DNA from 2 places in the Lysinibacillus sp. BNK-21 genome. Region 1 is predicted to be linked to the other one. Evidence: a T-box and tRNA genes for the amino acid it is inferred to sense, from the RefSeq annotation. Region 1 holds a T-box; the other holds one or more tRNA genes.

Region 1 (13,063 bases):
CAATGAGAATTTACTAACAATCGCTGTTAAACTCATAACAAGAAATAAGACAACCAGCATTTCAAGAATTGTAAAACCACCGTTTTTATGAACATTCATTAGCTATCCGTACCTGTTTCCAAGTTGACATTGGCTGGACGTACCTCTCCCTCATTAGTAATCACTATTTCTTCTTTATTTGGGCAGGTTGTTTCATTTTCCTTTAAATAGCCCTTTGCCACTAAATCCTCTAAGGTAGGATAAGCCATATAATCTACACGATACGCCTCTACTTGACCTTGTACCATGGATATATAAGCCGTACAGCCTTTCTTATCTATTGTGGCGAAATGCTTTGTAACATTTGGGATTGTAATTAAAATAAGAATGGATATAATTAACAAAACTATAAGCATCTCAATTAAAGTAAAACCAGCTTGTTGGTTAAGACGTTTCATCATCTTCCTCCTAAACTAATTCAATCATGTGATAGATGGGTAATAATAAACTGATATAAGCCGCTATTATACAAGCAGCTATAAGGATAAAGAAACTTGGCTGCACAAAAGCTAATATTTTTTGCAAAAGCTGTTCCTGCTTTTCCATTAATAAATCGCTATACAATACTAACTCTTTTCCTAAATATCCGCTGTGCTCGCCATGCTCAACGAACATCGGAAAATCCTTTTGAAAAACGGCCATGATCGTTACCGCCTGTGTGAGTGATTCTCCAAAGATGACTCTATCTTTTATACGCTGTGAAAGAACTTGAAGAAATGGTTGTAGTTGCTGTTCCTCTAATAGCTGTAGGCTTGCTTGTAATGAAAATCCACTTTGTAGTAAGCTTCCTAAATAAGCAGCAAATTGCCTTGTCAAAGTCAACCTAAAATAGCGTTGTATAAAGGGGATTTTTAATAAGACTGTAAGTTGATGAGCAACAGCTTGTCGTTTAAGATAGAATCGAAAAAGGAATACGCTACCTATTACTATGAACATGGTCGAGATAACTACATCTGGAACATGCAATAACAGATTGGACAATGCAATGCTTGTCTCTTCTGTTTCAGAGGTACGACTGCCGACCATTCTTTCAATGTTCGGCAAAAAAAATGTACGAAACACAAAAAATAATAACAATAAAAAGATAATCAGTGTGACAGGATAGATCAGCAGCTTGATTAACTTTTTTTTAGTCTTTTCACTTACTGTTATCTGTTTACCTACACCTTTAAATGCTTCTATCATGTGGCCATTGTTTTCCGCCACCTTAATTGCCATTAAATAATGATTCCCTAGCTGTAATGTTTCAAATATCCCTGCAACGCCTACTCCTTGTCTGAGCTTTTCATCAATTTGCTGCTGTATGTCCTCATGTGCTTCAATATGATGAGGTAGTAGCATGGAAATAGCTTGGGGAAATAAATATCCTTCCTGCATTAATACACATAAACGATTGAAAAGCTGAGCTTGCTCCTTTACCCGCCATTTCGTAGCCCGATTATAAAAAAGAACAATTTTATCGATGTATGTTTGTAACTGCATATAGGCTCTCCACTAATTCTTTTTGTCCCATTAATGTTACATCATAAGGAAGTTTGTAATTGCCCTTATCTTTGATGGCGGTGATGGCTCTTGATAGATGGTCATCATGTAATATCTCAAAGATAGCTCGACGTTCTTCATGTATAGCTGAGGTTTGAACAAGCATTTGGGCAACTATACCGATAACCGTTTGACGAAGCTCCTCTATCGACACACCTAAATCCATTAAACGATAGAGACAATTAATGGAGTCTTTTGCATGAATAGTGGAGACAACTAAATGCCCTGTTAGAGAGGCTTGGATGGCAATATTTGCTGTTTCTCTATCGCGAATTTCACCAATCATAATGACATCAGGTGAATGGCGCAAAATGGCTTTTAATCCTGCAGCATATGTAACGCCTGCTCGCTCGTTGACTTGAATTTGAAGTAAATTGGCTTGGCTGTTTTCTACAGGATCTTCTAAAGAAATCACATGTCGATTCAATTCTGTGGAACAGTAGTGGATGAGGGAATAAAGTGAAGTAGACTTGCCAGAGCCGGTTGCTCCCGTAAAAAACAGAAGACCTTGTCGGTTTTGTACCAGCTCCATGAGTTGGTAAGCTGCGCTTTTGGAAAAGCTTAGGGAAGTTAGTGGAAATGCATGATTTTGGAGAAGTAAACGAATAATTAAGCTTTCTTTTAAAAATACAGAAGGCAGTGTGGATACACGAAACGAATAAGAATTTTGCTCCATTGCCTTTTGAAAGGCACCGCTTTGAGGTTTACGACGCTCACTAATATCTAATTCTGCAAGAAATTTATAGTAAGAGATCATTCTTTCTGCAAGTTCATGAGGTAGCTCACCAGCGTGGAGAAGTTTATCATATTTTCGAAAATAGATCCGATATTTTATGTTTCCTGGAACTAGCAATAAATCGGATGCTCCAAAATGATAGGCCTTTAGTAAAAGTTGCTCACATTTTTGTTCAACAACTGTTTCAAAATTCTGCATATATGCACCTCTCTTTTAGTTCATTCGAATATGACCGCTCTATTCGTTATTTCCTAGTATAAGGAGGAACTCGCCACGAGAAAAGCCCTTTTCAGAAAATAAAAATTTATAAGTTAATTTTCTGCCAATAATGTTTTTTGCTATAAAAATGTGGATAAAGTGCAATTTTCCACTAAAAAAGAATATAAATACATGAAAAAATTAATATTTATGCCGAAATGAACTGTATCTTTTTCAATAATACAATATAATAGTATCAACATGATTATTTTCCTAACACTTGGTAGACGAACATAATTTTTATAATTAATTAAAGAGGTGAAGCTCATGATCCATCCATTAAAAATTACTAGTACACTAGCGGATGAAACAAGATACTCTATTTATGAGTACATATTGCAAGAGAAAAAAACAGTTACTGTACAACATATTGCTGATAAATTCGGTATCCATCCAAACGTTGCTCGACTTCATTTAACGAAGCTTTCAGAAATAAATATTATTACAGCTGACTATGTAAAAACAGGTAAAGGTGGCAGACCTGGACGTGTTTATAAAGCTTCAGAAAAAGGCGTATCTCTTACTTTTCCAAGACGTGATGAAGATCGTTTATTAAAATGGACGATACAATTAATTGAAGACTTTGGTCCATCTGCATTAACAAAGTGCCAGGAAATTAGCTACCAAGACGGCTACCAGCAAATGAAAAATTATATGAGTGCTGAATTGACATTAAGTAATTCTCTTTCCTTCGATGAAAAACTTCAGCTATTAACGGACAATGCCGCTTTAATTGGCTATATTCCACAGATTCAACAAACTGAGCAAGGAAAAAAAGTTATCTTCTCCATCTTCAATTGTCCATTCCAGGAGCAACTGACAGCCTATTCTGAAATTGTTTGTTCATTACATGAATCCTATTTAAAAGGGCAATTAGATGCATTGTTTACGAACAATGAATTTGTGCAAATGGAAAGTATGATACATAATTGCGATTTATGTAAATATGAAATAAACGTGACAGAAATCGATAGCTAGATTAAAAATCCATTTGTTTGTCACAAACATGGAGAAGTTCCAGTTTACAGACACCTTTCATATCATTTATAATGAGTAAGAGATTATTGTGTCGTGGGCAAAAGGAGGGGAAATTTCATGGATAATATGTATAAAGTTATGGCATTCTGGACAGGTATTTTTGCCGTTATGTTCTACCTTGGAGGTATGAACGAGGTATCGCTATTATTCTTAGGTAATACAGGTTTATTCTTATTATTAGGCTTCTTAAACCTTTCAGAACGTATGTACATGTACATTTTCGGAGCATATTTAACTGTATTCTTCGCTGGCTTCACGTACTATACAACATTCATTCACGTACCTGGTGGCGGTCATTAATACAAACAAAATCGCGTATCTCACTTTCGGTGAGATACGCTTTTTTATGTGCTAAAACAGTTTATTATCCATGTTTTAAAATCCATTTAAAAAAGGATTTGTCTCCATTTCTGCGCCTACCGTTGTATAATTACCGTGTCCAGGATAGATAATAGTATCCTCAGGTAATGTCAACAGTTTATTATGGATAGATTCCAATAAAATTTTGGTTGATCCCCCTAATAGATCTGTACGTCCTACACCTTGTTCAAATAACGTATCTCCCACGATGGCAAAACCGTCGTTTTCAAAGATATAAGAAATACTCCCCGGTGAATGCCCAGGTGTAAAAACAGCTTGAAACACAAAATTACTTATTTCAATTTGCTGTTCTTTTTTGATAATTGTATCTTGCGCTGGTGCAGCTACCCTATAATCTGGTAATGCAGGATATTTACTAGAGCCATTCTTCGTTGGATCTGCTAGCCAACTAACTTCCTTTTCATGAATCCATACAGGAACGTCAAATACCTCACGCACTGCATCTACTGCCCCTATATGATCAAAATGGGCATGTGTTAAAAAGATAGCAAGAGGTTTTAAGCCGTTGCTACGGATTGTTTTAATTAGACGCTCCGCCTCTTCACCTGGATCAAATACGATACATTCTTTTTCTTTATTCGATACGATATAGCAATTCGTTTGGACGGGACCAAGAGAATAACTTCGTACGTTCATCATAGTTATCACCTCAACTTCCTATTATACAGGCTTTGCCACAATTTGACGATAAATGTTCATAGTTTACAGTATTTTAGTCCTCGACAAAAACAAGTAGAACGTTTACAATTAAGGAGGAATATTGTTTGCGACATTCATTTTCTGATGTCGAAAGGAGTGTCTATTTTTAATGAACTTATTAATGGTTATTTTTGGTCTAGTAGCGATTTTAGCTGTATTTGGTACATTCCAAGCAATTAAAGAAAAGAACCTATTAAGCGTTGTTTTCAACTTATTAAGTGCTGCTGTATTCGGATGGTTCGTCATCATGACGATTGTTCACAGCGGTTACCCACCAAAATTACACTAAAATTCAGACAGAAAAAGAGCAGTCTCTTCGGAGATTGCTCTTTTTTTGTCTATTATTACTTATTGAATTGAAGAAACCGCTTCTTGCCGATTTGTAGTACATCATTATTCATTAATACTTGTGATATGTCATCCATCGCCATTTTTTCTCCATTCAAGGATACTCCTTTTTGCTTGATTAACCGCAAAAACTCACTCTTACTTTGAATAAAACCCATTGTCACCAGTTGTGGAATGATATCCACGATTCTTTCCTTATCAATTTCTAAGAGCAGTATAGGAATGTTTTTTGGTATGTCCTTTTTTTGAAATGCTGCTTCAAAATAAGCTCTTGCTTCCTCCACTGCTGTAGATCCATGGTATAAAGCCGTTATAATTTCTGCTAATAGGAATTTCAAATCGCGGGGATTCTCTCCCTTTTGTAGTCTATCTTGAATAGCCTGCACTTGTAGTGGATGCTCATCTGTTGCTAATTCGAAATATTTGATAATTAAAGTATCTGGTACTTCCATCACCTTTTTAAACATAATCTCAGGTGCTTCATTGATGCCAATATAATTACCTAAACTCTTACTCATTTTTTCAATACCATCTAACCCCTCTAGTAAGGGCATAAAAATAGCAATTTGTTTTTCTAATCCTCGATGCTTTTGTAAGGTGCGTCCCATTAAAATATTGAACGTCTGATCCGTTCCACCTAACTCTATATCTGCCTCAAGTTCTACTGAATCATATGCTTGCATAAGTGGGTAGAAAAACTCATGTATACCAATTGGGATGTGCTGTTGGTAACGTTTCTGAAAATCTTCGCGCTCTAGAAGTCGAGCAACAGATGTTGTGGCTGCTAGCTTGATGACTTCTTCAAAGGACAGCTTCGCTAACCATTCACTATTAAAACGAACCGTTGTCTTGTTCGGATCTAGTACTTTAAAAATTTGCTCACAATAAGTTTGGGCGTTTTTCTTCACTATATCGTCATTTAAGGCTGTTCGCCCCTTAGCTTTACCTGTAGGATCGCCAATTCGTCCTGTAAAATCACCGATAACAATAACTGCATGATGGCCTAAATCTTGCATTTGCTTGATTTTCCGTAGAACAACCGCATGACCTAAATGAATATCTGGTGCGGACGGATCGAGCCCTAGCTTAATCGTTAAAGGTCGCTGTTCTTTATACGATCGCTCTAATTTTTCAAATAAATCCTGTTCATCAACGATCTTGTTAGCACCCTTCTTGATAATCGCTATTTGCTCCTTTGGTGTTAAAAACATACGAAACATCTCCTTGTAATATTAAATATTAATATTGCAAGTTCTATAAGAGTAAATGGGGTACCGATTTTGTTTACAAGGCTTTAATAGCTTTACACGTTTTGGCTTAGAAGGCATAAAAAAACGCCTTTAGGAAATTCCTAAAGGACGTAGATAAACGTGTTACCACCTTTTTTCGAGAGCTATTCACATAGCTCTCCTCAACAAGTACAGCCATAGCGATACTTTTGCAATGATTACGGATGCAACCCCGTCGTAGCCTACTATAGTTTCGGTACGCAGCTCCAAGATGTATTCACTTTAATATCCCCTTGCGCCTCTCAACAACCGGCTACTCTCTGTCAGTTCCATTAAAGTTACTCGTTCTTTTCGATGCCTTTCACTCTTATACTCCGAAATGCGAAAAACAAATCTTCGTTATGCAGATATTTACACTTATTATAATCGTATCTTGCTATTTGTCAATAAAAAGAAATGTTCAATAAAGTGTATTCACGTTGCATAGTGTTGTAAAACATTGCGAAAGGTGTTTTCTTTAGCATAGGATTCACAAAAAAATTTTATGAATAGTGCTTGAGACTAATTCTTTTTTATCAGCAATAAAAAAGAGAGATCCCTATACGAGATCTCTCTTTGATTATTTAACTGAATCCTGCTTTAAATTACCTGTTTTTTCGTCATAGAAGCGAAGTAAGTCTCCATTAATGATGGCATCAGAATTTTCTAGCTCCATTGTAGCACGATCAGCATAAGACTGACATGGCTCACCATCTATTTCTTCGCCAGTTGCTTTGTCATAGCAAGCTTCACCAGCATAGACGTATTTATCTGTAATAAAACGTCCATCACGGAAGACTACAAAGTCCTCATGCTCTGGAGAAAATAAATCTGCACCCATTTGCATATCTTTTGACGTTTCAACGCCAAGAAGGTGTAAGATCGTTGGACGTAAATCCATTTGTCCTGAAATCTCAGTCATTTCTTTTCCATCGCCCGCTCCTGGGATATGGATGAATAAAGGTACTTCTTGAAGCATTGCATTATCCATTGGTGTAATTTGATCTTTTCCTAAATATTGTGCCATTGCTTTATTATGGTTCTCAGAAATACCATAGTGATCCCCATACATCACAATAATAGAATTATCATAGACACCTTGATCTTTTAACTGTTGGAAGAAATCTTTTAAAGCCTCATCCATGTAACGTACTGTTTGGAAGTAACGATTTAATGTACCTGAATTTGAATCATATTCAGGAATCATAATATCTTCTGGATCCAATGTAAATGGATAATGGTTCGTTAAAGTAATAAGTCTAGAGTAGAATGGCTGAGGCATATCTTTCATTAAAGCAGCTGATTGCTCTAAGAATGGAACATCTTTCATTCCCCAGTTTACAGCTTGCCCCTCTTCCACAGTATATGAATCTATATCGTAGAATTTATTAATTTTTAACGATTGATACATCATGTCACGATTCCAGAATGATTTATTATTAGGGTGCATGACATTTGTAAAGTATCCATTTTCTCCAAGGCGTTCAGCCATTGAATTATACGTATTTCCACCATGCGTGAAGAATACAGCACCTCGACCTAAACCAAACAGTGAGTTTTCAACAATAAACTCCGAGTCAGATGTTTTTCCTAACCCTGTTTGGTGATAGAAGTTACTGAAATAATAGGTATCTTTATCTTTTGTTAAAGAGTTTAAGAATGGCGTAATTTCATGACCATTCATGTCATTATTAATGACAAAGTTTTGTAATGACTCCATCGATACCACAATCAGGTTACGACCTTTATATTTCCCAAACATCTCTGGATTTACAGCAGCCTGATTAGAACGTATATAGTTGTTCACTTCTACTAGTTCACTACCATCGGCTAACGCACGTTGTGCAGATGATTTAGATTGAATATAAATGTCATACAAGTGGTAATTGTACGTACCAATGTTTTTTACTAATAATTCGCGGTCAAAACTACGTGTTAGTAATTGTGGACGCTCAGTTTCTGCTAATCCTAAATTTAAGAATGTCATTGCTATTGCAAGCACAAAGAATGCACGACGGAATTCAATATTCACTTTAAATGCATCTTTCATTTTTGGTAAAAATTTATTCGCTAAGATTAAGATAACGACATCAACGAAATATAATACATCCCAAGGCTCAACAATGGCTGCTACTGATGTTCCTAAGTCACTAAAGTTACTTGTTTGGAATAATACTGGTAGCGTAATAAAATCATTGTAGAATCGATAGAACGCTACATTTCCGTATAAAACAATGGACAAAATAACGCTGACCGTAATCAAATAACGATTTCTAGCTTTTGCTGATTTAAAGAATAGTGATAAACCATACGTAAATAGCAAGAAGCTTAATGGATTAATAAATAAAATAAACTGTTGCATTGCATTTTCAATTTTCATTTCAAAGCTTGTGTGGTAAACAATGACCGTTTTGATCCAAGTTGCTATAATTGCTAGTATCATAAATGAATGTTTAGGCCACTTTATTGATTTCATTCCTAACATCCTCCCTACTTCCTTACAAAAAAATAATAATTTTTTACATTTTGTTACGGAAACAAAATATATCTTAATCCTTTTTTAACAGATAATCAACACATATCTTAGGGAAAATTTTTTCTCCCTGCTCTTTCTATGCACCAGATATCTATATATACGTTTTGCATTGTAAAAAGTTTCGTAAAAACATAAAAACAGCGGAAACCCACTGTTTTTAAGAATATTACATACATGTTACATTAATTTTACAATACCCAATTACATTATATTTCAAACATTACTTTTTATGCTCTTCCATACGAAGTCTTGTTGTTTCTTGTCGAATAAGCAGTAGAGCCATTTGATAATCTTTTATATCTAGTACATTCGCTTTATAGAGCTCACGTATTTCATCCTCCATCAACATCAAATCGCCAATAGGATCACGTGTATAAATATAGGTACCATATGTTTTCAAGAGTTCATAAATATCTAGCATTTTATCCATTTTCATTCGCTCCTCGTTGTGCAACACAGTCAATACGTTTTGTGGGCGTCACAATGATATCTACTGGGCAATCATGTGCTTCAGTAGGAACACAATCAATGATTTGCTCATCAAAGAGCAGCGACATCAGCTTACCCTTATTATAGTTTAATACATAGCGGTCATAATAACCACCGCCATAGCCGATTCGATAACCGTATGGATCAAAAACAACGCCTGGTACAACAATGATATCCATCTCATTTGCGTCAACAAACTCACTTTTTGCTGGAATGGGCTCACGCAAATGCATATATACAGTTTCAAGCTGTGCAAATGATTCAATGGCATAAAATGACATTTCTCTTGTTTTTGGGTGACATTTAGGAACTGCGACCTTTTTACCTAGTTTCCATAATTCCTCAATTATAAGAATTGTGTCGACTTCTGGCTTATTTGAAATGGTCATGCCAATTGTATTTGCTTCTATTATATATGGTTCCTGTAGCACCTTGTTTAACACAGCTAATGATTGACGATGATAGTCTTCATCCGTCATAGTTGCAAGGGCTTGGCGTACCGTGTTTCGTAAAGTTGTTTTATCCATCTAGGCTACCTCCTATATCGTAAAACTTCATATCCTCCTGGAATTGTTACATTGAATGATGTGATAAAATGTAGAAAGCCAAAACCACTTGTGGTTTTGGCTTAATGAGCGATTACTTAGTTTCACGGTGAAGAGTGTATTTCTTCTCGCGAGAGCAATATTTTTTAAGTTCAAGACGCTCTGGATTGTTACGCTTGTTCTTTTTAGAAATGTAGTTACGTTCGCCGCAATCTGTGCAAGCTAAAGTAATATTTACGCGCATCATTAACCCTCCCACTCTATATCAAGAATTTAAATTTGAGCATGATTTATACGACTAACCTATTATAACATAAACTGAAAAAAAATCTACCTTCATTTCATATTAAGTTTGCATATGGTAAAATATCTTATAATTACATACTACATTGAGGTGAAACTATTGGATTTATCCATCGTATTAATGAGTATTGGCATTTTTCTGATCATTGTTTCGTTCTTTTTCAAAAATAGCTCGAAAAAAATCGAACAAGATGTCGAAGAATTATCTATCTCCATCTTCCAAGAAACGAATAATTTAAAACGTCGCCTTAAGATTGTGGAGGAAGAACTTTTACTAGAGCCAGAGTTCCAAGTGAAATCAAAATCAAGTATCCCTCCAAAAGGTCAAGATCCTAAAGTGCACCAAGTCATGCAGGCCGTTCAACAGGCTGCACAGAGTTCAAAAGTTGGACAAACAACAGCACCAGCAAAACCGATTCATCAAATTATTATTAGTCAGGTACTTGAATTAAATAAACAGGGTCTTTCTGTAGCAGATATTAGTATTCGCTCAAATTTAACAGAAGAGCAAGTTCGGCAAGTGATTGCAAACGGGGGGCGTTGATTGATGAATAAGTCTGCCATTCGTGCATTTGGTATAGCCATTTTTCTTGTTGGGGCATTGCTTGCACTCGCAAACCGCTTCGATGTAAATATTGGTCTTCCTACTAAGGAATTTTCCAATCAACAACAGGTAAAAGAACTACAAAACAAACTAAGTAAGGCCAATCAAGAAATTGCCTCGTTAAAGGATCAATTAAAGCAAGTACATACGACTGAAAAAACTTCTACAACAGATGCATCTAAACAAGCTGATGAAGAAGCAGATACAGATGTAACAACGATGTCTCTGCAAATCTATAGTGGTATCACACCGTATAGTGTGGCCCAAAAACTTGAAGACGGTGGCATTATTACCAATAGTGTTGAAATGGAGTTACTACTTGCTAACCCTAAATATGCTAGAAGCTTACAAATCGGCTCCTATGAAGTCAATTCTGCCATGACATTAGAAGAAATAGCTAATTTAATTACAGGTAAGAAACAATAACATAAAAAGCTGTCGCCCATTCATATATGAGGCGACAGCTTTTTTATTACGCTATACTTTCTAGAAAGGCTTGCATCATCATACTGCCTTCTTTTGTGCCGATTGATTCTGGATGAAACTGCAGACCATAAAGAGGATATTCTTTATGTTGAATGGCCATAATCTCTCCGTCATCACCTGCTGTGGCGAGTATTTTAAAATCCTTGTGTAAAGTTTGTTCTTCAATAATAAGTGAATGATATCGCATAACCTCGATATCCCCATCTAATTGGGCAAATAAACCTGTTTGCTCGTATTGTAATGGGGACAGCTTTCCATGCATAATATTTTTTGCCTGTACTATATTTGCGCCAAAAGCCTGACCTATCGATTGGTGCCCTAGACAAATACCTAAAATAGGGAATTTTTGATAGAGTTCCTTGATGACCTCTATCGTTATCCCTGCTTCATTTGGCGTTCCTGGCCCTGGTGATAAAATGATGGCTTCTGGCGATAGTTTTTGAATTTCTTCTATAGTAATGACATCATTCCGTACAACCTTGACGCTTTTTCCAAGCATACTGATTTGTTGAAATAAATTATAGGTAAAAGAATCGTAGTTATCTATGATTAAAATCATTTTTTTACCTCCAATAGGGCACGTGCCTTATTCAGTGTTTCTTCATATTCTGACAATGGAATCGAATCATAAACAATACCTGCTCCTGCCTGTACATGTGCCTTTTGATCCTTAATGAGCATCGTGCGAATCGCGAGGGCCAAGTCCATATCACCAGTTGTCGAAATATAGCCCACTGCTCCCGCATACACCCCACGCTTTACTGGTTCTAATTCATTAATCAATTGCATGGCCCGAATTTTTGGTGCCCCTGACACTGTACCAGCAGGTAAACAAGCACGAAGTACATCCAGTACATGGAGGTCATCTCGCAATTCGGCAATAACCTCAGATACCATATGCATCACATATTTATAGCGCTCAATTTTCATGTATTTGGTTAGCTTGACAGAACCCACTTTTGCAATACGTCCAAGATCATTGCGACCTAAATCCACTAACATACGGTGTTCAGCTATTTCCTTGCTATCCACTAATAGCGCATTTGCGATGGCCTCATCCTGTTCTATTGTCGTGCCACGCGGCTTTGTACCTGCTATTGGGTTGGTTGTCACTTTTCGATTTTTTACTTTCACAAGACTTTCAGGAGATGTTCCTAAAATAATATAGTCACCATAATCCATATAAAACATATAGGGTGATGGGTTAGACGTGCGCAATTGACGATAGAGCGAGAACGGCGAACCTGTAAACGGCGCAGAAAAACGTTGCGATAACACAATCTGGAAAATATCACCACTCAAAATATGCTGCTTAGCACGTTCCACCAAAGCAACAAATCGTTCCTTTGAAATCATAGGCTTAAACTGTAGCTCATCCACCTTTAATACCTCAAAGGTCGTACCTGCACAAAGCTGTTGCTCCATCCTTGTAATAGCAGCTTCCATCTCCTCTAATGAACGCCCATCCTGAAATAGATCAATCGAAGCTAGTGTAATTTCCTGTGTTAGATGATCAAAAACAATAAATGTATCATAGAAAAAAACATGAACATCAGGCATAGCTAAATCATCCTGTAAATAGTCACCTATTTTTTCTGTGTAAAATGCTGTTTCATAGCCAAAGAAACCTATAGCTCCTCCAAAGAAAGCAAAAGGATAGCTTTCTTTATGAAAGGGTATTAGTTCTTTTAATCGATCAAGCACATTGCCCCTAGCCTTGTCATTTTCTGCTCCTTTTGAAAACACGAATTCTTCATTGTTTCCTTTTAGTTCAGCCACTGGATTGATGGC
Region 2 (18,916 bases), 960 kb from region 1:
GAATTCCAAGTGTAGCGGTGAAATGCGTAGAGATTTGGAGGAACACCAGTGGCGAAGGCGACTTTCTGGTCTGTAACTGACGCTGAGGCGCGAAAGCGTGGGGAGCAAACAGGATTAGATACCCTGGTAGTCCACGCCGTAAACGATGAGTGCTAAGTGTTAGGGGGTTTCCGCCCCTTAGTGCTGCAGCTAACGCATTAAGCACTCCGCCTGGGGAGTACGGTCGCAAGACTGAAACTCAAAGGAATTGACGGGGGCCCGCACAAGCGGTGGAGCATGTGGTTTAATTCGAAGCAACGCGAAGAACCTTACCAGGTCTTGACATCCCGTTGACCACTGTAGAGATATAGTTTCCCCTTCGGGGGCAACGGTGACAGGTGGTGCATGGTTGTCGTCAGCTCGTGTCGTGAGATGTTGGGTTAAGTCCCGCAACGAGCGCAACCCTTGATCTTAGTTGCCATCATTTAGTTGGGCACTCTAAGGTGACTGCCGGTGACAAACCGGAGGAAGGTGGGGATGACGTCAAATCATCATGCCCCTTATGACCTGGGCTACACACGTGCTACAATGGACGATACAAACGGTTGCCAACTCGCGAGAGGGAGCTAATCCGATAAAGTCGTTCTCAGTTCGGATTGTAGGCTGCAACTCGCCTACATGAAGCCGGAATCGCTAGTAATCGCGGATCAGCATGCCGCGGTGAATACGTTCCCGGGCCTTGTACACACCGCCCGTCACACCACGAGAGTTTGTAACACCCGAAGTCGGTGAGGTAACCTTTTGGAGCCAGCCGCCGAAGGTGGGATAGATGATTGGGGTGAAGTCGTAACAAGGTAGCCGTATCGGAAGGTGCGGCTGGATCACCTCCTTTCTAAGGATTATTTCGGAATACAAACCTTGGGTTTGTAAGATTACGTTTTGCGTTCAGTTTTGAAGGTTCATTCTATCTGAATGAAACACTTCAAAACTTGTTCTTTGAAAACTGGATAAAACGACATTGAAATTGTAACAAACACATTTATTTTTTAAGTTTTTTATAGGCTTAATAACTTGGTTAAGTTATTAAGGGCGCACGGCGAATGCCTTGGCACTAGGAGCCGAAGAAGGACGGCACTAACACCGATATGCTTCGGGGAGCTGTAAGTGAGCTTTGATCCGGAGATTTCCGAATGGGGGAACCCACTACGTTTAATCGCGTAGTATCTTGACGTGAATACATAGCGTCTTGAAGGCAGACCCAGGGAACTGAAACATCTAAGTACCTGGAGGAAGAGAAAGAAAAATCGATTCCCTGAGTAGCGGCGAGCGAAACGGGAAGAGCCCAAACCAAGAGGCTTGCCTCTTGGGGTTGTAGGACACTCTATACGGAGTTACAAAAGAGCGAGTTAGATGAAGCGACTTGGAAAGGTCCGCCAGAGCAGGTAAAAGCCCTGTAGTCGAAAGTTCGTTCTCTCCTGAGTGGATCCTGAGTACGGCGGAACACGTGAAATTCCGTCGGAATCCGGGAGGACCATCTCCCAAGGCTAAATACTACCTAGTGACCGATAGTGAACCAGTACCGTGAGGGAAAGGTGAAAAGCACCCCGGAAGGGGAGTGAAAGAGATCCTGAAACCGTGTGCCTACAAGTAGTTAGAGCCCGTTAATGGGTGATAGCGTGCCTTTTGTAGAATGAACCGGCGAGTTACGATTACGTGCGAGGTTAAGCTTTAGAAGGCGGAGCCGCAGCGAAAGCGAGTCTGAATAGGGCGAAATAGTACGTGGTCGTAGACCCGAAACCAGGTGATCTACCCATGTCCAGGGTGAAGGTGAGGTAACACTTACTGGAGGCCCGAACCCACGCACGTTGAAAAGTGCGGGGATGAGGTGTGGGTAGCGGAGAAATTCCAATCGAACTTGGAGATAGCTGGTTCTCTCCGAAATAGCTTTAGGGCTAGCCTCGTGATGAGAATACTGGAGGTAGAGCACTGTTTGGACTAGGGGGCCATCCCGGTTTACCGAATTCAGACAAACTCCGAATGCCAGATATTTATACACGGGAGTCAGACTGCGAGTGATAAGATCCGTAGTCAAAAGGGAAACAGCCCAGACCACCAGCTAAGGTCCCAAAGTAATCGTTAAGTGGAAAAGGATGTGGCGTTGCACAGACAACCAGGATGTTGGCTTAGAAGCAGCCATCATTTAAAGAGTGCGTAATAGCTCACTGGTCGAGTGACGCTGCGCCGAAAATGTATCGGGGCTAAACGATTCACCGAAGCTGTGGATTGACATCTACGATGTCAGTGGTAGGAGAGCGTTCTAAGTGCGTTGAAGTCAGATCGGAAGGACTGGTGGAGCGCTTAGAAGTGAGAATGCCGGTATGAGTAGCGAAAGACGGGTGAGAATCCCGTCCACCGTATGACTAAGGTTTCCTGAGGAAGGCTCGTCCGCTCAGGGTTAGTCGGGACCTAAGCCGAGGCCGATAGGCGTAGGCGATGGACAACAGGTTGATATTCCTGTACCACCTCCTCACCGTTTGAGAAATGGGGGGACGCAGTAGGATAGGGTAAGCGCGCCGTTGGTTGTGCGCGTCCAAGCAGTAAGGCGTGTGTGTAGGCAAATCCGCACACTGTAACGTTGAGCTGTGATGGCGAGTCCGTATGGACGAAGTTCCTGATTTCACACTGCCAAGAAAAGCCTCTATCGAGGTGAGAGGTGCCCGTACCGCAAACCGACACAGGTAGTCGAGGAGAGAATCCTAAGGTGTGCGAGAGAACTCTCGTTAAGGAACTCGGCAAAATGACCCCGTAACTTCGGGAGAAGGGGTGCTCTTGAGCGTGCAAGCGCATGAGAGCCGCAGTGAATAGGCCCAGGCGACTGTTTAGCAAAAACACAGGTCTCTGCAAAACCGTAAGGTGACGTATAGGGGCTGACGCCTGCCCGGTGCTGGAAGGTTAAGAGGAGTGGTTAGCGCAAGCGAAGCTGCGAATTGAAGCCCCAGTAAACGGCGGCCGTAACTATAACGGTCCTAAGGTAGCGAAATTCCTTGTCGGGTAAGTTCCGACCCGCACGAAAGGCGTAACGATCTGGGCACTGTCTCAACGAGAGACTCGGTGAAATTATAGTACCTGTGAAGATGCAGGTTACCCGCGACAGGACGGAAAGACCCCGTGGAGCTTTACTGTAGCCTGATATTGAATTTTGGTACAACTTGTACAGGATAGGTAGGAGCCAGAGATCTCGGAGCGCCAGCTTCGAAGGAGGCGTCGGTGGGATACTACCCTGGTTGTATTGAAATTCTAACCCATGCCCCTTAGCGGGGCAGGAGACAGTGTCAGGCGGACAGTTTGACTGGGGCGGTCGCCTCCTAAAAGGTAACGGAGGCGCCCAAAGGTTCCCTCAGAATGGTTGGAAATCATTCGTAGAGTGTAAAGGCACAAGGGAGCTTGACTGCGAGACCTACAAGTCGAGCAGGGTCGAAAGACGGGCTTAGTGATCCGGTGGTTCCGCATGGAAGGGCCATCGCTCAACGGATAAAAGCTACCCCGGGGATAACAGGCTTATCTCCCCCAAGAGTCCACATCGACGGGGAGGTTTGGCACCTCGATGTCGGCTCATCGCATCCTGGGGCTGTAGTCGGTCCCAAGGGTTGGGCTGTTCGCCCATTAAAGCGGTACGCGAGCTGGGTTCAGAACGTCGTGAGACAGTTCGGTCCCTATCCGTCGTGGGCGTAGGAAATTTGAGAGGAGCTGTCCTTAGTACGAGAGGACCGGGATGGACACACCGCTGGTGTACCAGTTGTCTTGCCAAAGGCATCGCTGGGTAGCTATGTGTGGACGGGATAAGTGCTGAAAGCATCTAAGCATGAAGCCCCCCTCAAGATGAGATTTCCCATTACGCAAGTAAGTAAGATCCCTCAAAGACGATGAGGTAGATAGGTTCGAGGTGGAAGTGTGGTGACACATGGAGCTGACGAATACTAATCGATCGAGGACTTAACCAAAAAAGTTTGAAACATTCAATGCACCGTTTATCCAGTTTTGAAAGAATAAAATATTAGAATATACTTGTAATTTTTATAAGATATGTTATAATAAGTATTGTCTTTCAAATAGTCTAGTGATGATGGCAAAGAGGTCACACCCGTTCCCATACCGAACACGGAAGTTAAGCTCTTTAGCGCCGATGGTAGTTGGGGGCTTCCCCCTGTGAGAGTAGGACGTCGCTAGGCTATATACTAAAATTATTCCGAAGTAGCTCAGTTGGTAGTAGCACCTGACTGTTAATCAGGTTGTCGCAGGTTCGAGTCCTGCCTTCGGAGCCATTCTTGGAGAGTTGTCCGAGTGGCCGAAGGAGCACGATTGGAAATCGTGTAGGCGGTTAACACTGTCTCAAGGGTTCAAATCCCTTACTCTCCGCCAGCACTTTGATGTGTTCCAAACGATGGCCCCTTGGTCAAGTGGTTAAGACACCGCCCTTTCACGGCGGTAACACGGGTTCGAATCCCGTAGGGGTCACCAATTCAATACCCAGATGGAGGATTAGCTCAGCTGGGAGAGCATCTGCCTTACAAGCAGAGGGTCGGCGGTTCGAGCCCGTCATCCTCCACCATTATTTTAACAATATTATAGTATTATCGCGGGGTGGAGCAGTGGTAGCTCGTCGGGCTCATAACCCGAAGGTCGTTGGTTCAAATCCAGCCCCCGCAACCAAATGGTCCCGTGGTGTAGCGGTTAACATGCCTGCCTGTCACGCAGGAGATCGCCGGTTCGATCCCGGTCGGGACCGCCATTTATTTTAAAATATGGGTCAGTAGCTCAGTTGGTAGAGCATTAGATTGAAGCTCTAAGTGTCGGCGGTTCGATTCCGTCCTGACCCATCTTATTTTTTTGCCGGTTTAGCTCAGCAGGTAGAGCAACTGACTTGTAATCAGTAGGTCGTGGGTTCGATTCCTATAGCCGGCACCAGATATTCCCGGAGGGGTAGCGAAGTGGCTAAACGCGGCGGACTGTAAATCCGCTCCTTAGGGTTCGGCGGTTCGAATCCGTCCCCCTCCACCAGTTTTATTATTTTAGGGGCATAGTTCAACGGTAGAATAGAGGTCTCCAAAACCTTTGGTGTGGGTTCGATTCCTACTGCCCCTGCCAATTAATTTTATGGCGATTGTGGCGAAGTGGTTAACGCACCGGATTGTGGTTCCGGCATTCGTGGGTTCGATTCCCATCAGTCGCCCCATCTCATATAAAATTAATAAACATCATAATACAATGGCGATTGTGGCGAAGTGGTTAACGCACCGGATTGTGGTTCCGGCATTCGTGGGTTCGATTCCCATCAGTCGCCCCATTGTTGGGGTATAGCCAAGCGGTAAGGCAACGGATTTTGATTCCGTCATGCCTAGGTTCGAATCCTAGTACCCCAGCCATTTTTGCGGAAGTAGTTCAGTGGTAGAACACCACCTTGCCAAGGTGGGGGTCGCGAGTTCGAACCTCGTCTTCCGCTCCATGTATGACGGCGGCATAGCCAAGTGGTAAGGCACGGGTCTGCAACACCCTTATCACCGGTTCAAATCCGGTTGCCGCCTCCATATTTTAACTGTTAATCGGTTTATCCGATTTTTTTTATCTCCATTATGCCGGTGTGGCGGAATTGGCAGACGCGCACGACTCAAAATCGTGTTCCTTTGGAGTGTCGGTTCGACCCCGACCACCGGTATCATCAAATTAATAAAAATTAAGAAAGCTCATAAATCTTGATATAACAGGGTTTATGAGCTTTTTATATTAGGGGAATTGCAACAGGTTTAGAAAGAGAAGGATTCTTTTTGAAGAAAAGGTCAACGAGAATAAAAAAAGTATAGAAAATTCATTGGAAGAGAATAGTATGAGTTTTAACATAGAAGTTACTCATGGGTTTGAATCTCCAAAGGAATCATTAGAAACATAATTAAAACAAGAATGTTTATATTAGCATTCTTGTTTTTTTATGTGATAAAACATTGTGTGTCAGAACGTTCGCTATGATAGACTAAGCAGTTATGTTTATGTAAAACAGGTAAATTTGTTTTACAAATTTTACAGGGCTTTAGAGGGTAATAAATATCTTTACAATATTTTTCTATAAAGGTTGTGCCATTTTAGACGCCTGAAAAGAATAGGTTTATCCTATAGATTTTAGGTAAAAGACAAAGACATCTGTTTCAACATCAATAATTTTTTGAACTTTGGTGGAGAGAGAATATTTTCTTTTATACATTGATTTTTAGATTTCTATTTTTAAGATCTTTCATGGACCAATAAAACCCTACGAGTTGCATCTTCTAGTTGATTGAAAGTTAACAATCAACTAGAAGGTGCAGTTTTTATATATGTGTTGAGTGATGGACTTGATGTGGATGTAATCGATAGCACAAGAGTTGTCATTTTACTCCACTACATTTATATAATCATAAACGTAATGGAGTAAGTAGAAAAAATACGGTTATGTGGAAGAAAGAAGATGATAAGAGTAAAGAGACTGTTAGAGCTTATGACTGTGTATAGTAGTAATACAGGAACAGTATTAAAGGATTGTTCACAATGTAAAAGAGGAGGAAGTGGTAAAAGGGATGCGTGTAAAAAAATCAAAGTATCTTCTTTCCTATAAAGAAGAGGATGAATATCTAATTATTAATATTTATACGAATCAAATTTACGCACTAGATAAATTTAGTTCATTTATTTGGGAAGAGTTTGATAAAACACCAATAGTCTCTGATATTTCCAAATTAATAGCTAAAAGGACAAATGAAGATATTTTAATTATTCAAAAGGATTTAGATGGATTTTTAAATTCGTTGTCAAAAGGAGGTTTAATTAAATTTGTATAATATTTTATATTTATACAAAGAATTAATATTTTTAGATTTCCAAATACGGAGAAAAGGTTTTGATGAAGTCTTTAGACGCTATATAAAAAAATATACTATAGAGGGTTCTAAAGAGATTTTTACTGAGGAGAATTCTGAAGAGATTTTGGAGTGGTTTATTCTTTTAGACCAAGTTTGCTGTTGGTATCCTAGGAAAGCAGATTGTATACACAAAACGTTAATTGGTTATAAGATACTTCAATCTAAGTATGGTATACCAGTAAACATGGTAATAGGGATAAAAAAATTTCCCTTAGAGGCACATGCCTGGATTCAATATCAGGGCCACAATCTATTTGAAGAAATGGAAAATCTTGATTCGTTGAAAGTGATTATAGATTCAAACTCGTATATGAAGGGAGTTGAACTTAGGTGAATTGGTATGTGTTTGAATTTATGGATAATTCGGAGGGAGAAGTGGATAAAAATGGACATCTTAAGATCAACAGTAAATCAAAAGTAAATTATTTCAACACATCCTCACAGAACTTTGTTTTGAAAGCAGCATATGCTCAAAATACGACCCCATATGTGTTTTTTGAAAATAATGATGTGTTAATAGTGGGAGACATTGTGATATACAATATTTTGAATCATGGTGTATATGAAAATGTTGATTGGACTGAGCAAGAATTACTCACTAATTTAATTTCCCTTTATAACACATTTGGTTTGGATTTTGTGAAGCGTTTAGATGGCGAGTTTTCATTTGTTCTATTTGATAAAAAGAATTTAACATTAATGGCCTGTAGAGATACCTTGGGGGTAAAAAGGCTCTTTTATTTAAAAACCGATACAAAATTAGTAGTTGCGAGCGATATCTTTCTATTGAAAAGTTATCTAAATACACCTGAGTTGAACGGTGTTTACTTTCAAGAATATCTAAATGCAAAAGGAATTGTTGATTCCTATTTAACGCCATATAAAGAGATCTTGCGTTTACCGAGTGGGAATATGTTTGTTTATGAAAATAAGGAAATTAACCTAATAAACTATGTGAATTATGATGAATTATTTTCTGATAAATGGATGATGAAGGAGACAACTATAAATCGGGAAGCGTTAATTGAAGAATTCGAAAGTATTTTGAACAAAGCAGTTTTGAGGAGAGTACGGAAAAGCGAGCGAAATACGGTGTTATTAAGCGGTGGCTTAGACTCAACTACTATTTTTAATGTGTCAAAACGATTGGGGCATAGATACGGAGAAATTAATTCGGTAAGCGTTGTTTTTGATGAATTAAAGGAATGCGATGAAAGTGCATATATAACGGAATTATTAGAACAATATAATTCTAAAGGTACTTTTCTAAATTATGATTCAGTATTGATGTATGAAGATCTTCGGAATAATATATTACGTTTTGACGAACCGTATGCTACTGCTCCTACATGTGAATTTATTTCTCCCTTAATAGAGTCAAGTGTGAACAATAATACATATAGTATCCTAACAGGTTATGGTGGTGACCAACTTTTAACGAATCCGCCGTATTTATTAAGAGATTACGTTAGAGAAGGAAAAATAAAGGATATGTTCGGCGATTTAACTAAATATTGTATGTATACAAATATGTCTGCTTTTAAAGGATTACGTGAGTACATCATTCAACCACATCCTTTTAGTAGAACAACTAAAAATAAACGGAATCATGCTAGAAATTTATTGCATCAAATGTTAAATGCAAAAGCCAATCATTATATGGATAGGGCGATAGGTGGCTTTTATGGTGCGGATATAAAACATCCTTTTTTAGATAGGGAGTTAATTTCTTTTATGATTAAAATCCCTAGTCATATTCTCTTTGATCCTTTCTACACGAAAAAAATTTTAAGAGACTCTCAGAAAAATAAGTTACCTGACAGTATTCGACTGCGTATAAATAAAACATCACACATTGCTCATACATTAAAGAGTATAAGGAAAAATTGGAATTCAATTTATTCTAATGTAAAGTCACCTTTAGTTGTCTCAAAGTTAGGTCTTTGTTCCGAAGAGTTTTGGGAAGAAAATTTATATAAGTGGAGAAATGGTTTGTTGATAGATGAGGCTTTTTTATTACTGTTCTCCATTGAAGTATGGATTATGCAAGAAGTGTAATGAATCAATATTAATAAGGAGGCTGTTAGTGTAGGTGTATTGTGCTATTTCTAAGGGTTGCAGGAGGAAATAATTATGTTAATGACATATAGCAAACCAATGCTTTTAGATAGTGGAAATAGTTCGGAAATCATTAAAGGTCAATGTGGCTGGGGTAAAGAATTGCCATTTTTTGATGAAACAGGTGCTGTAAAAGGTAGTTATAGAAGACGTAAATATAGAACCGAACCATGTTATGGTCCTGGAGTTGTAAATATATGTTACGTTTGTAAGACTGAAACGGTTAGTTGTTCTGCAGAAAAAGATGACTGCTAACTTATAAATAGGTTAATACCAAAACTATTTTATTTATTTCGATGTTAACTGTAATTAATGTTCTACTTTTTTATTACATAAAAGTTGTAACAGGAATGTATAGTCAAGAACAGGTTTTGGTGAAGAGTCTACGATGAATCGTTATGGTTCTATAGCAGAAAATAAATACAAAAACTAAATTTGCCCTATAGTAATAGCACAATACTCCTACAAAATGTGAAATGAACGTTTTCATATTTTTCTAACTGATAAATAAAGTATGACACTAATTTTCGGGATTGTATTTTTGATTTTCTTTTTTTACAATTTGACAAAATTAAGAAACTGCATTGATTTTCAGCGGAGATTTATACAGATTGAGCAAATAGATTTCCTGGAAAAGGGAAGAACATATTTGATTTCGGATGAAAATAACATTTTTGATAACTTATATGTTTTGAATGCTTTTTATCGTAGAATTTCAAAAAAGAGAGAAGTTATTTTGATAAAAGTGTTATTTGAAAACGATAACGAGATAAAAGTCGAACATTTGATGAAATTAAATCAATTGCAAATTGAAGAAATTCCAGTATTACTATATATGGGTGAAAAATATTATTGGGAAGATATAATGAATTTTTCTTCATAAGGTAAATCTCTTTGAAACAATATAAAATTTTGTGTGTATTTTACTATTAAAATCCTTGTATATTAAAGGATTTTAATAGTGGCTTGAAAGAAAAGGAGTTGACTGAATATCATTATTGTTTATCTGGTTGTAGCAATTATTTTTCTAAAAAACGGATTCAATAAAGTTTTTAAAATTTATCATTATTACGTGGCGATAAATGAAAAAATAACAATATCTCCGATATTCGTAAGCATTTTAGTGAGTTTAGATGTGCTTGTAGGTATCTCCTTATTAATTCAATTTGTGAATGTTTACATATGTATGACCGCTGTAATGTTGCAATTGTTCAATCTTTTTTTACTGTTTAAACCTTCTAAAGGAGGAAAGACACGTAACTGTGGTTGTTTTGAAAACATACCTATCAATATAAATATAAAAAATTTAGGATACAATTATGTGAAATTCACATTAACTTTCTTAATTTTTTTAGGAGAGATACTATGATTTATATTTTTTGTTATGGTTCTGCTTTAGTATTGATACTTTCTGGGATTTCTAAATTAATCTCACATTCAAATACAAAGCAGTTTTTTTTAAAGTATATTCCTATCAATGATATTTTAATTACATTTTTGGCATTGTTATTCCCATTATTTGAAATTGTAATAGGTGTCAGTTTGTTTATTTATGCTCACCCTATACTTTATATTAGTGCCTTATCTTTAATTTTACTCTTTATAATTATTAATTCGTATGCACTTATTAATAAGATAGAAGAGGACTGTAAATGTTTCGGCAATTTAATTCCAACTAAGACAGGACTGGGTGGCTTAATACAAAGTCTATGCATGTTTTTCAGTATAGTGCCACTACTCTATTTTGATAAAGGTAATATGAATATACTTGACTTTGGCAATATATTTTATCTCGTACCTGTTCTTTTATGGTTCATCACTTTAATAATTATTAGAAGAAACGTAGAGGTGGTGTAACGATGGACATGGAAATTTATTATGCTTTCGTCATCATTTCTTGTGTATTAATGCTTAGCATTTTGATTTCATTAAGAACTAGACGAGTGCTAAATGTAGAAAAATGGGGACCGATGGAAAAAAACGTTTTTCCGTTGATTCCATTGAAGAATAAACAATTTGAATCTGTTAAAGTTCAAGATATTATGAATGAGATTAATGTGCAGACTTTAGTATTTATTGATAGTCAGTGTTCTGCTTGTAAAGCAACATTAAAAAAACTCAATTTTTTAATTCCTGTTAAAAAAGAAAAGTATATTTTTATAGCAACGGATACGATAGAAAATCGGGATAACCTGAGCTATTTAGAGGATGAATATATTTATTTTATAGAAGAAGAAATTCTTTCTAATCAGTTAAAAATAGATGTCTTTCCAATGTATCTAGTTTTGAATACTAATAATTTTGTAGTAGAGAAGAAAGGAATCGCAAGTTTAGAAAATCTTTTGGATGTGAATGACTATGAAGTTGAATGAATTAAAATTCCATGAGAAAGATCGACCTGTTAGAGACTTTTTCTATTCACAGTATTTTTATTTGAAAAATATTTGGAGAGAACAAAAGAGCATATTTCTTTTTTTAACTATTTTAAGCATAATAACTTCTATTATGTTACCTTTAGAAATTTTGCTACAGAAAAGGTTGATAGATCAACTAACGGTGGTGCAGAAAATTCCTAATGAATTGGGGTTTGTGTTAGTTCTCCTTGTAGCAATAACGTTTCTTAGTCTATTTGGACAACTATCTGGAAAAATTCAAGATTATCTATTTCGAAAAATTTCTTTAAGAGTGAATTATTTATTTAAAGCGATGTTAAACAAAAAAGTAACTAGCGTTTCTTTAGAAAACTTTGAGTCTAGCTTTTTTTACAATCAAGTGAATCTGGCAGCCAAAGCATTGGAAGGAAATGGGTTAGGTACAACATATTCTTTTTTGCAGATCATTACAAGTGTATTTTCGTTATTTTCAGTTTTTGCGATTTTAATGGCTATTCATTGGACATTACCTTTAACTGTGCTTTTATCAACAATTCCCGGGGTTGTCATTGTTTTTTTTAGCAAACTTAAAAATTATAAAGTTGAAAAAAACGTTGTATTTAAAGAAAGAGAGCTTTCTTATACAGAATCCCTTTTTTTTGACAAAAGCTATTTAAAGGAAATTAAAGTGTATACATTGAGTGATTATTTACTGGAAAAATGGAAAAAACTTTATTTTTATACGATGAACAAGAGACTTGAAGTGACAAAGTGGGAACTGAAAAATAGTGCAGTGATGATACTATTTGTAGGAGTTATCAATACAGGTGTATCTGTATTCTTTGTTTATCAACTAGTAGAGAACGCTTTAACAATAGGGAGTTATGTGGCGTTAACTGCAGCTATAATTACTTTACAGGGCATTTTTGCTCAAATTGGTGCACATATAGCTTCTATTTTTGAAGCAGCTATTTATAATAATGCATTAATCAAGTTGTTGAAAATAGAACATTTTGATGACGAAAAGAGAGAAGAAATTAATTCTATTGAAACGATTGATATTAAAAATGGCACTTTCAACTATCCTTATTCTGATATTTCAGCTTTTTCAAAATTGAACTTTTCAATACGAAGAGGAGAAAAAATTTCGATTGTAGGTGGAAACGGTTCAGGGAAAACAACACTCGCCCATTGTTTAGTAGGATTATTCAATTTGACAGAAGGAACGATTTTAGTAAATGGAGAAAATATGACCGACATTGATAAATCTAGTTTACATAAACAAGTTGCTGTTGTTTTTCAAACATTCCCTAAATATATGTATTCCTTAAGAGAAAATATTGGTTTTGGCAATGTAGATGACATGGAGAATGACCAGAAAATATGGGATGTCATAAGAAAAGTAGGATTGGGACATAAATTATCAATCCATAATGTTGACTTAGATACTTATTTATCTAAAGAAATGGATGGCGGAATTGATCTATCTGGGGGAGAATGGCAAAAAATAGCTTTAGGACGAGCGCTAATGAAGGATGTTAGTTTGATTTTGTTGGATGAACCTACAGCGTCATTAGATCCTCATTCAGAATTAAAAACACTTGAATTATTTGATAGCATGACAGATGATAAAACAACGATTACGATTACACATAGAATCGGACCCACGAAATTATCAGATAAGATTATCGTAATGGATAAGGGGAAAATTGAAGAAATTGGTACTTTTGATGAATTAATAAATAATAAAGGATTATTTTATCGTATGCATCAAGCCCAATCCAAATGGTATGAGCGAAAGGAGCATTTTCATGAAACCGTTGAAACTACATGAGACACAAAATATGAAAGAAACCCCATTAGTAGTGATGAAAAATGTGTCAAAGGAATTTCAGTCAAAGGATTTTATTGTACAAGCACTAGATACAATCAATTGTGAAATTTACCAAAACGAAATCGTAGCAATAATGGGTACGAGTGGTTCAGGGAAAAGTACATTACTTAATATTTTAGCTGCTTTAGACAAACCTACACATGGGGAATTAATGTTTCAAGGTGTACCAATGATTGAGCAATTTCAAGAACCGATAGCATCGGAATTTAGAAAACGAAATATAGGTTTTATATTTCAAAATTTTAACTTATTAGATGAATTGACGGTATCAGATAATGTGGCTCTGCCTTTAATTTTGCTAGATGAGGACTCTAAAAAAATTGCGCAAAAGGTGAAAGATGTTTTAACAAAAATGTCAATTAGTGATTTAGCTGTGAAGAAACCACATGAATTATCTGGTGGGCAAAAACAACGAGTGGCTATATCACGAGCGATTATTGCCAATCCGCTATTATTACTGGCAGATGAGCCAACAGGGGCCTTAGATGTGAATACAACTAATGATATTTTAACAACACTTGTTCAATTGAAAAATCTAACAAATCAAACAATTATATTGGTAACACATGATCCACATGTATCGACTTATGCTGATCGTGTACTATTCTTTCATAAAGGGAAATTAGTAGATAGTTATATCAATCAAGTAAATAGCGATAATTTATCGATGATTTTTGACAAATTTAAAAACATACAGAGGAGTTATCTCAATGTATGATTTAAAGAATATTGCTTGGAAACTTTGTAGAGCTGCTAAAATACAAGTAATCATTGCCATACAAGTTGTAGCACTCGCTGTTTGTTTAATTGCAACAATGTTGATCTATGTTGAAAATGCACGAACAGAAATGGAAGACAATATTCGTAACTTGTATGGGGATGTGGATATTTCTGCTGGTTATAACCTTTCATCTAGTCAAGAGTCTAGTCAATGGATTACGAAAGAAAGTTTTAATCAGATTAAAACTTTAGAAGAAGTCGAGCTTGTGGAACCGATTTTACTACAATTTACATCTATTGATAAGATTGAAGGAGCCTATACATTAGGTGTTACAAATGGGCATTTAACAAAAGGATTTTATCATTTGAACGACATACCGAAAGATAATGAAGTTATTATTTCACATTCGTTATCAAAAACATTAAATAAGTCTGTTTCAGATTCAATTATGGTAAATGGTAAGCCGTTTCTTATAAAAGGAGTGCTATCTCCTAATGAATATGGAGAAGATGCGCCTATTCTCTATATGGACATTGATTCTTTGAAAATTGTAAGTAGTATTCCATCGGATGTAAAAGGCTTGTTTGTCATGATTAAAACAACGGATGTGTGGCAGACAGCTACTGTATTACATCAATTTTTCCCAAATATACGTGTAGATATAACGAAAGAAACGGACTGGGTACAAGCAAATTTAAATTCCTTACTCGTTTTCATCATGATGTTAGTGTTTAGTATTATCATTATTAGTGGTCTATTATTGAAGTCCACTTTTTCATTATTATTTAGTCGTTTACAAGCCCAATTTTTCGTTTTAAGAACAATGGGAGCAACGACAGGGCAACTAAAAAAGATTGTCAACTATCAATCGACTATCATATTACTAATAGGTGTGGGGACAGGCACAATCAGTAGCCTTTTGTTGCTAAAATTCGTTGTCCCATCTTTGGTTGAGATGGTTGGCTTACCACAAGCCCATTTTAACATTCCTGTTGTCTATTTTTCAGCAATTTTACTTGCTATTTATTTCTTACTCTACATGTTTGTGTTTGTTCAAGTAGCGAGGGTAACTAAAATATTACCTTTAGCAATGAAAAGAAATTATGAGTTTAAATCATATCATTGGACGAAATGGAAGACCGTACTTACTTTTATAGTAGGTGTGATGTCCTTACTTATTCTTGCACAAGGTATTTTGCAAAATGATGCAATTCAATCAATTATTCTCATTTTTACTGGAAGTGTATGTATCATAGGTTGTCTATTCTTTTTATTCCCATATATGATAGTATACACATTGAAAAAATATTCTTCCTGGATTCATCGCTATTTAGGAAACAAAGCGCACTATGTAAAAATTCAATTCATCCCTAATTTAAGTAACTATGTTCCTGTTGTTTGTATATTAGCGATTTTGATTATGATTATTACGTTTAATGGTACATTTTTGAAATCTATTGTACAATCCGAGGAAACAACGATTGAAAAAACCTATCCGTATGAAGTAGCGATTGATAATCCTTATTTTGAAAATATTTCTTATAATGATATAGAGTTATTGCGAAAAAAAATTTCAATAAAAGAAATACAATTAGATAGTAAGGGTAGTTCTTTTCTCACTAATAATGGTGTTAATCTGAATTATTTTGCCAAAGATTTTGGTGGAGCAGATAGAGTTGAAATTACAGATGATGTAGCTGATAAGTATGATTTAAAAATAGGCGATGTTTTAGAAGGCGATTACTTAGATAGACGGTCAAATGAAAAAGTCATTCGTTTAAGAATTACTGGAATTGTTCCAACTGAAAACAAATATAAACAACTTTTTGTTGATTGGAATTCCCCTTTGATTAAAGATGTTGTAACAATTGATAAAATCCATTTAACTTTAGGTAATGGCACAACATTAGACGATCTCCAACAGACGATTCATGATTGGCCAACGTTAAAAATTGTGGAGCGAGCTGTTCTTTTAGAGCAAGCCTCGGAATGGTTTTATCAACGATGGGCAATGTTCATGCTCATTTTGACTGCTTTAGTAGTAGCGAGTTGTACTGGTCTAGTGCAAACGATTTTTCATATAATCTTTAAAAGAAGAGACCAATACAATACACAACGTTTAATCGGGCTTGCCCCAAAAGAATTAAAACAGGTTATTTGGTCTGAAGTTCTCTTTATTGTCACTATCGGTTTACTACTTGGATTAACAAGTGGCATGTTTTTAACAAAGTTAATCATGCAAATTGACGCAGATGGGCCAATAGAATGGGATTTCTTATTTATATTTAGTTCAAGTATAGGTACAGCGATGATTATTTTAGTATGTTGTCGACTATATATTGCTCGATTTGTAAAACGGAGTGTTATATAGAAATGTTCGTGTCAGATAACAGAATAATGTATATCTTAGTACATTCAGATTACACGCTTATGCAAGAGCTTTTAAAAAATATGTTCACTATGTATAGACCGTCTTGGGTAGTTGATACCATTAACTTGTTGAGTGAGGTTGTCATAAGGATAAATGCCAATAAAAAATATGATGTTGTGTTAATTGACACATCTTATAAGCATTTTGTTCACTATATACCATATTTAAAAAACCTCGAAACAATGAAATGCCAAATTGTTTTTATGACAGATGAAAATATTGGAGAGATTCATTACTACACAAATAATATCTTGAATTGTAAGGTAATAAATAAAAATATGACGATAGAACAACTAGTTCATATCATTGAAGGAGACTCAATAGAAATAGTTGATACAAGACGATTGGGCGGATTGAATATGTTAGAAATGAATGTGCTCATGGAATTGGCAAAGGGTCACTCCATTGACTTTCTTTGTAACTCTCAAAAATTTACAAATACAGAGATAGAGCAATCGATTAGACATATTAATGCATATTTTGGAACATCTCATTATTTAGAAGCAGTTTATAAAGCATATACAGAAAAACTTATTTAAGGGAACGTTAAGTGGCACTTTACGCTTACGTTCTTTTTTTGAACGTTTATGTAAAAGAGAAGATTGAAAATAGGCGATTATCTTTAAAAATATACTTTTTAGGATATTTTTAACTATTTTGATGTTACATGTTTTATACTAGTGATCAAGGAGGTGATGAGATGGAATTTACTGCAAAAGAGGAAATGCTAGTAGATTTTTTTGAACATAGAAGACCGTTAACACAGTTAGATAAAATTAAATTAGTGTATGGATTTCGTGTTGTTACAAGCGAGTTAAAAAAATTTTTGATTATTTACGGTATAGCTATAGCGTTCGGTTTATTTTGGAGAATGTTACTGGTTCAAATTGGATTTCTATTGGTGCGTCAAGTAGCATATGGTGCGCATTGTTCATCATTTAAAACGTGTCTTATTGTTAGTTGTATTTCATTTCCGTTCATCACATGGCTAGCTGTAGCATTGCCTATCACTTCACTCGTTGTTTGGGGGGCGTTTTTGCTAGGAGCTGTCATCTTGTTGTTTATTGGTCCAGTGAGTTCTAAAAAAACAAAAGTACAGGGTGAAGCTCATCGAACATTTTTGTTTAAAAAACTGTATAGCAGACTTATTGTGTTGGGGGGACTACTCGTTATTTTTCCAACATCCATAAGTGTATTTTTCTTAGCAGGATTTTTGAAGGGGATTGTTTTAGTGGTTATTGCAAAAATAGGAGGATCTCATTAATGAAATTTATTATCGACAATATTATTGATTATTTATATAATTTATTCGTTAAATTGGCTGACTTTAGCTCTGTTTATATGTGTTGGGGAGCTTTAGGAGAAGAGGAGTTGCCACAAGAATTAAATTTCAATAAATTTGAAAAAAATACATAAATATTCTAAGATAGATATTGATTATATGTTATTTTGGAAGGATCATGTTATTCGTATGTGGAGTATATCCTATTTAACTTTGATTATTTATCAATTTTTGATATTAAGTATTTTACCGTTATATTTTAGCAAAATTGCAATAACAAAAAAAATGATATTGAAGATTTCTTTATTAATAGTTTCGCCATCAGTAGTGTTGTTTGCTTTTATAGGTGTCTATGCTATGGCGTACATCCTATTAGTGGAAAGTTTCTTCGTTTACCGGCAAACAAAGCGTTGGCGGAATGTGGCCCATGTGCTGTTTACGATTGTTTTAGTTGTTTTGGCAGATCATATTTCTTCGCTTGTCGTGTATCATTTATCGAATGGCATGGATGCTATCATCACTTCTCCATTGGTACAACTCATTTTTTCGATGAGTATCCTATTTATATTGGTGCTTGTCTACATAAAGTTATTCGATTATTTTGTTAGATGGTATGTGTTTAAGCAATACATTATACCTGCAATGATTCCCTTGATGCTTATGACGATTGTCTTTATGTATACTGATATTGTGTTGATGGATGGTACATCGTTTATCAAAAGTGTCCAACATAATTTGTTCTTTTTTGTGATTTATTTGATGATCTTTATCATTATTATTGGTTTCTTTGTTTACTTAGCTATTAAGAACATACATATTAAACAAAAGGAAATGGAATTAGAAGAATTTAATTCATATGTGTCTTCGCTTGAAGAAATTAATAGAGATATGCGTCAATTTAAACATGATTATATGAATATTTTAACATCAATGCGTCATTTTATAGATTCTAAAAGTTACTCAGAACTAGAAACCTATTTTTATCGACATATTTTACAAACTGAAAAGAAAGAGCAAGCGCATGAAATATCCTTTTCGATGCTTAACTGTTTAAATATAGCTAGTTTAAAAGGACTTTTAACAACAAAACTTATTCAAGCGCAAACGTTTCACGTTCCAATGTACATTGAGATTGTCGAAAAAATCGATAGAATAGCATTGGATGAGATTCA

The links. The T-box of region 1 lies ahead of tyrS (tyrosine--tRNA ligase). A T-box ahead of a tRNA ligase gene usually reads a tRNA of that ligase, here a tRNA-Tyr.
Region 2: it has a tRNA-Tyr gene. The T-box ahead of tyrS (tyrosine--tRNA ligase) is inferred to sense a tRNA for this amino acid. The anticodon was not compared.

The regions. Positions count from the first base shown of each region.
Region 1 covers NZ_JBLQTS010000001.1:1,491,630-1,504,692, reverse strand. The annotation lists gene comGD (competence type IV pilus minor pilin ComGD) at 1-99, opposite strand, end outside; gene comGC (competence type IV pilus major pilin ComGC) at 99-437, opposite strand; gene comGB (competence type IV pilus assembly protein ComGB) at 448-1,521, opposite strand; gene comGA (competence type IV pilus ATPase ComGA) at 1,496-2,515, opposite strand; gene ACMGGO_RS07580 (helix-turn-helix transcriptional regulator) at 2,843-3,553, shown strand; gene ACMGGO_RS07575 (DUF2626 family protein) at 3,671-3,913, shown strand; gene ACMGGO_RS07570 (MBL fold metallo-hydrolase) at 3,989-4,633, opposite strand; gene ACMGGO_RS07565 (DUF2759 domain-containing protein) at 4,803-4,982, shown strand; gene tyrS (tyrosine--tRNA ligase) at 5,038-6,252, opposite strand; T-box leader at 6,393-6,634, opposite strand; gene ACMGGO_RS07555 (LTA synthase family protein) at 6,890-8,785, opposite strand; gene ACMGGO_RS07550 (YqgQ family protein) at 9,066-9,275, opposite strand; gene ACMGGO_RS07545 (5-formyltetrahydrofolate cyclo-ligase) at 9,268-9,861, opposite strand; gene rpmG (50S ribosomal protein L33) at 9,974-10,123, opposite strand; gene ACMGGO_RS07535 (hypothetical protein) at 10,274-10,726, shown strand; gene ACMGGO_RS07530 (hypothetical protein) at 10,730-11,212, shown strand; gene ACMGGO_RS07525 (anthranilate synthase component II) at 11,259-11,831, opposite strand; gene trpE (anthranilate synthase component I) at 11,828-13,063, opposite strand, start outside.
Region 2 covers NZ_JBLQTS010000001.1:530,020-548,935, forward strand. The annotation lists rRNA gene ACMGGO_RS02605 (16S ribosomal RNA) at 1-871, shown strand, start outside; rRNA gene ACMGGO_RS02610 (23S ribosomal RNA) at 1,053-3,980, shown strand; rRNA gene rrf (5S ribosomal RNA) at 4,093-4,208, shown strand; tRNA gene ACMGGO_RS02620 (tRNA-Asn) at 4,225-4,301, shown strand; tRNA gene ACMGGO_RS02625 (tRNA-Ser) at 4,307-4,398, shown strand; tRNA gene ACMGGO_RS02630 (tRNA-Glu) at 4,423-4,497, shown strand; tRNA gene ACMGGO_RS02635 (tRNA-Val) at 4,513-4,588, shown strand; tRNA gene ACMGGO_RS02640 (tRNA-Met) at 4,615-4,689, shown strand; tRNA gene ACMGGO_RS02645 (tRNA-Asp) at 4,693-4,768, shown strand; tRNA gene ACMGGO_RS02650 (tRNA-Phe) at 4,784-4,856, shown strand; tRNA gene ACMGGO_RS02655 (tRNA-Thr) at 4,869-4,944, shown strand; tRNA gene ACMGGO_RS02660 (tRNA-Tyr) at 4,954-5,037, shown strand; tRNA gene ACMGGO_RS02665 (tRNA-Trp) at 5,051-5,124, shown strand; tRNA gene ACMGGO_RS02670 (tRNA-His) at 5,137-5,212, shown strand; tRNA gene ACMGGO_RS02675 (tRNA-His) at 5,248-5,323, shown strand; tRNA gene ACMGGO_RS02680 (tRNA-Gln) at 5,328-5,402, shown strand; tRNA gene ACMGGO_RS02685 (tRNA-Gly) at 5,408-5,482, shown strand; tRNA gene ACMGGO_RS02690 (tRNA-Cys) at 5,491-5,564, shown strand; tRNA gene ACMGGO_RS02695 (tRNA-Leu) at 5,612-5,692, shown strand; gene ACMGGO_RS02700 (PqqD family protein) at 6,585-6,845, shown strand; gene ACMGGO_RS02705 (lasso peptide biosynthesis B2 protein) at 6,838-7,260, shown strand; gene ACMGGO_RS02710 (asparagine synthase-related protein) at 7,257-8,984, shown strand; gene ACMGGO_RS02715 (hypothetical protein) at 9,060-9,299, shown strand; gene ACMGGO_RS02720 (hypothetical protein) at 9,694-9,927, shown strand; gene ACMGGO_RS02725 (hypothetical protein) at 10,051-10,413, shown strand; gene ACMGGO_RS02730 (MauE/DoxX family redox-associated membrane protein) at 10,410-10,901, shown strand; gene ACMGGO_RS02735 (hypothetical protein) at 10,904-11,416, shown strand; gene ACMGGO_RS02740 (ABC transporter ATP-binding protein) at 11,403-13,250, shown strand; gene ACMGGO_RS02745 (ABC transporter ATP-binding protein) at 13,228-14,028, shown strand; gene ACMGGO_RS02750 (ABC transporter permease) at 14,021-16,402, shown strand; gene ACMGGO_RS02755 (hypothetical protein) at 16,462-17,001, shown strand; gene ACMGGO_RS02760 (accessory gene regulator B family protein) at 17,163-17,726, shown strand; gene ACMGGO_RS02765 (cyclic lactone autoinducer peptide) at 17,726-17,878, shown strand; gene ACMGGO_RS02770 (sensor histidine kinase) at 18,102-18,916, shown strand, end outside.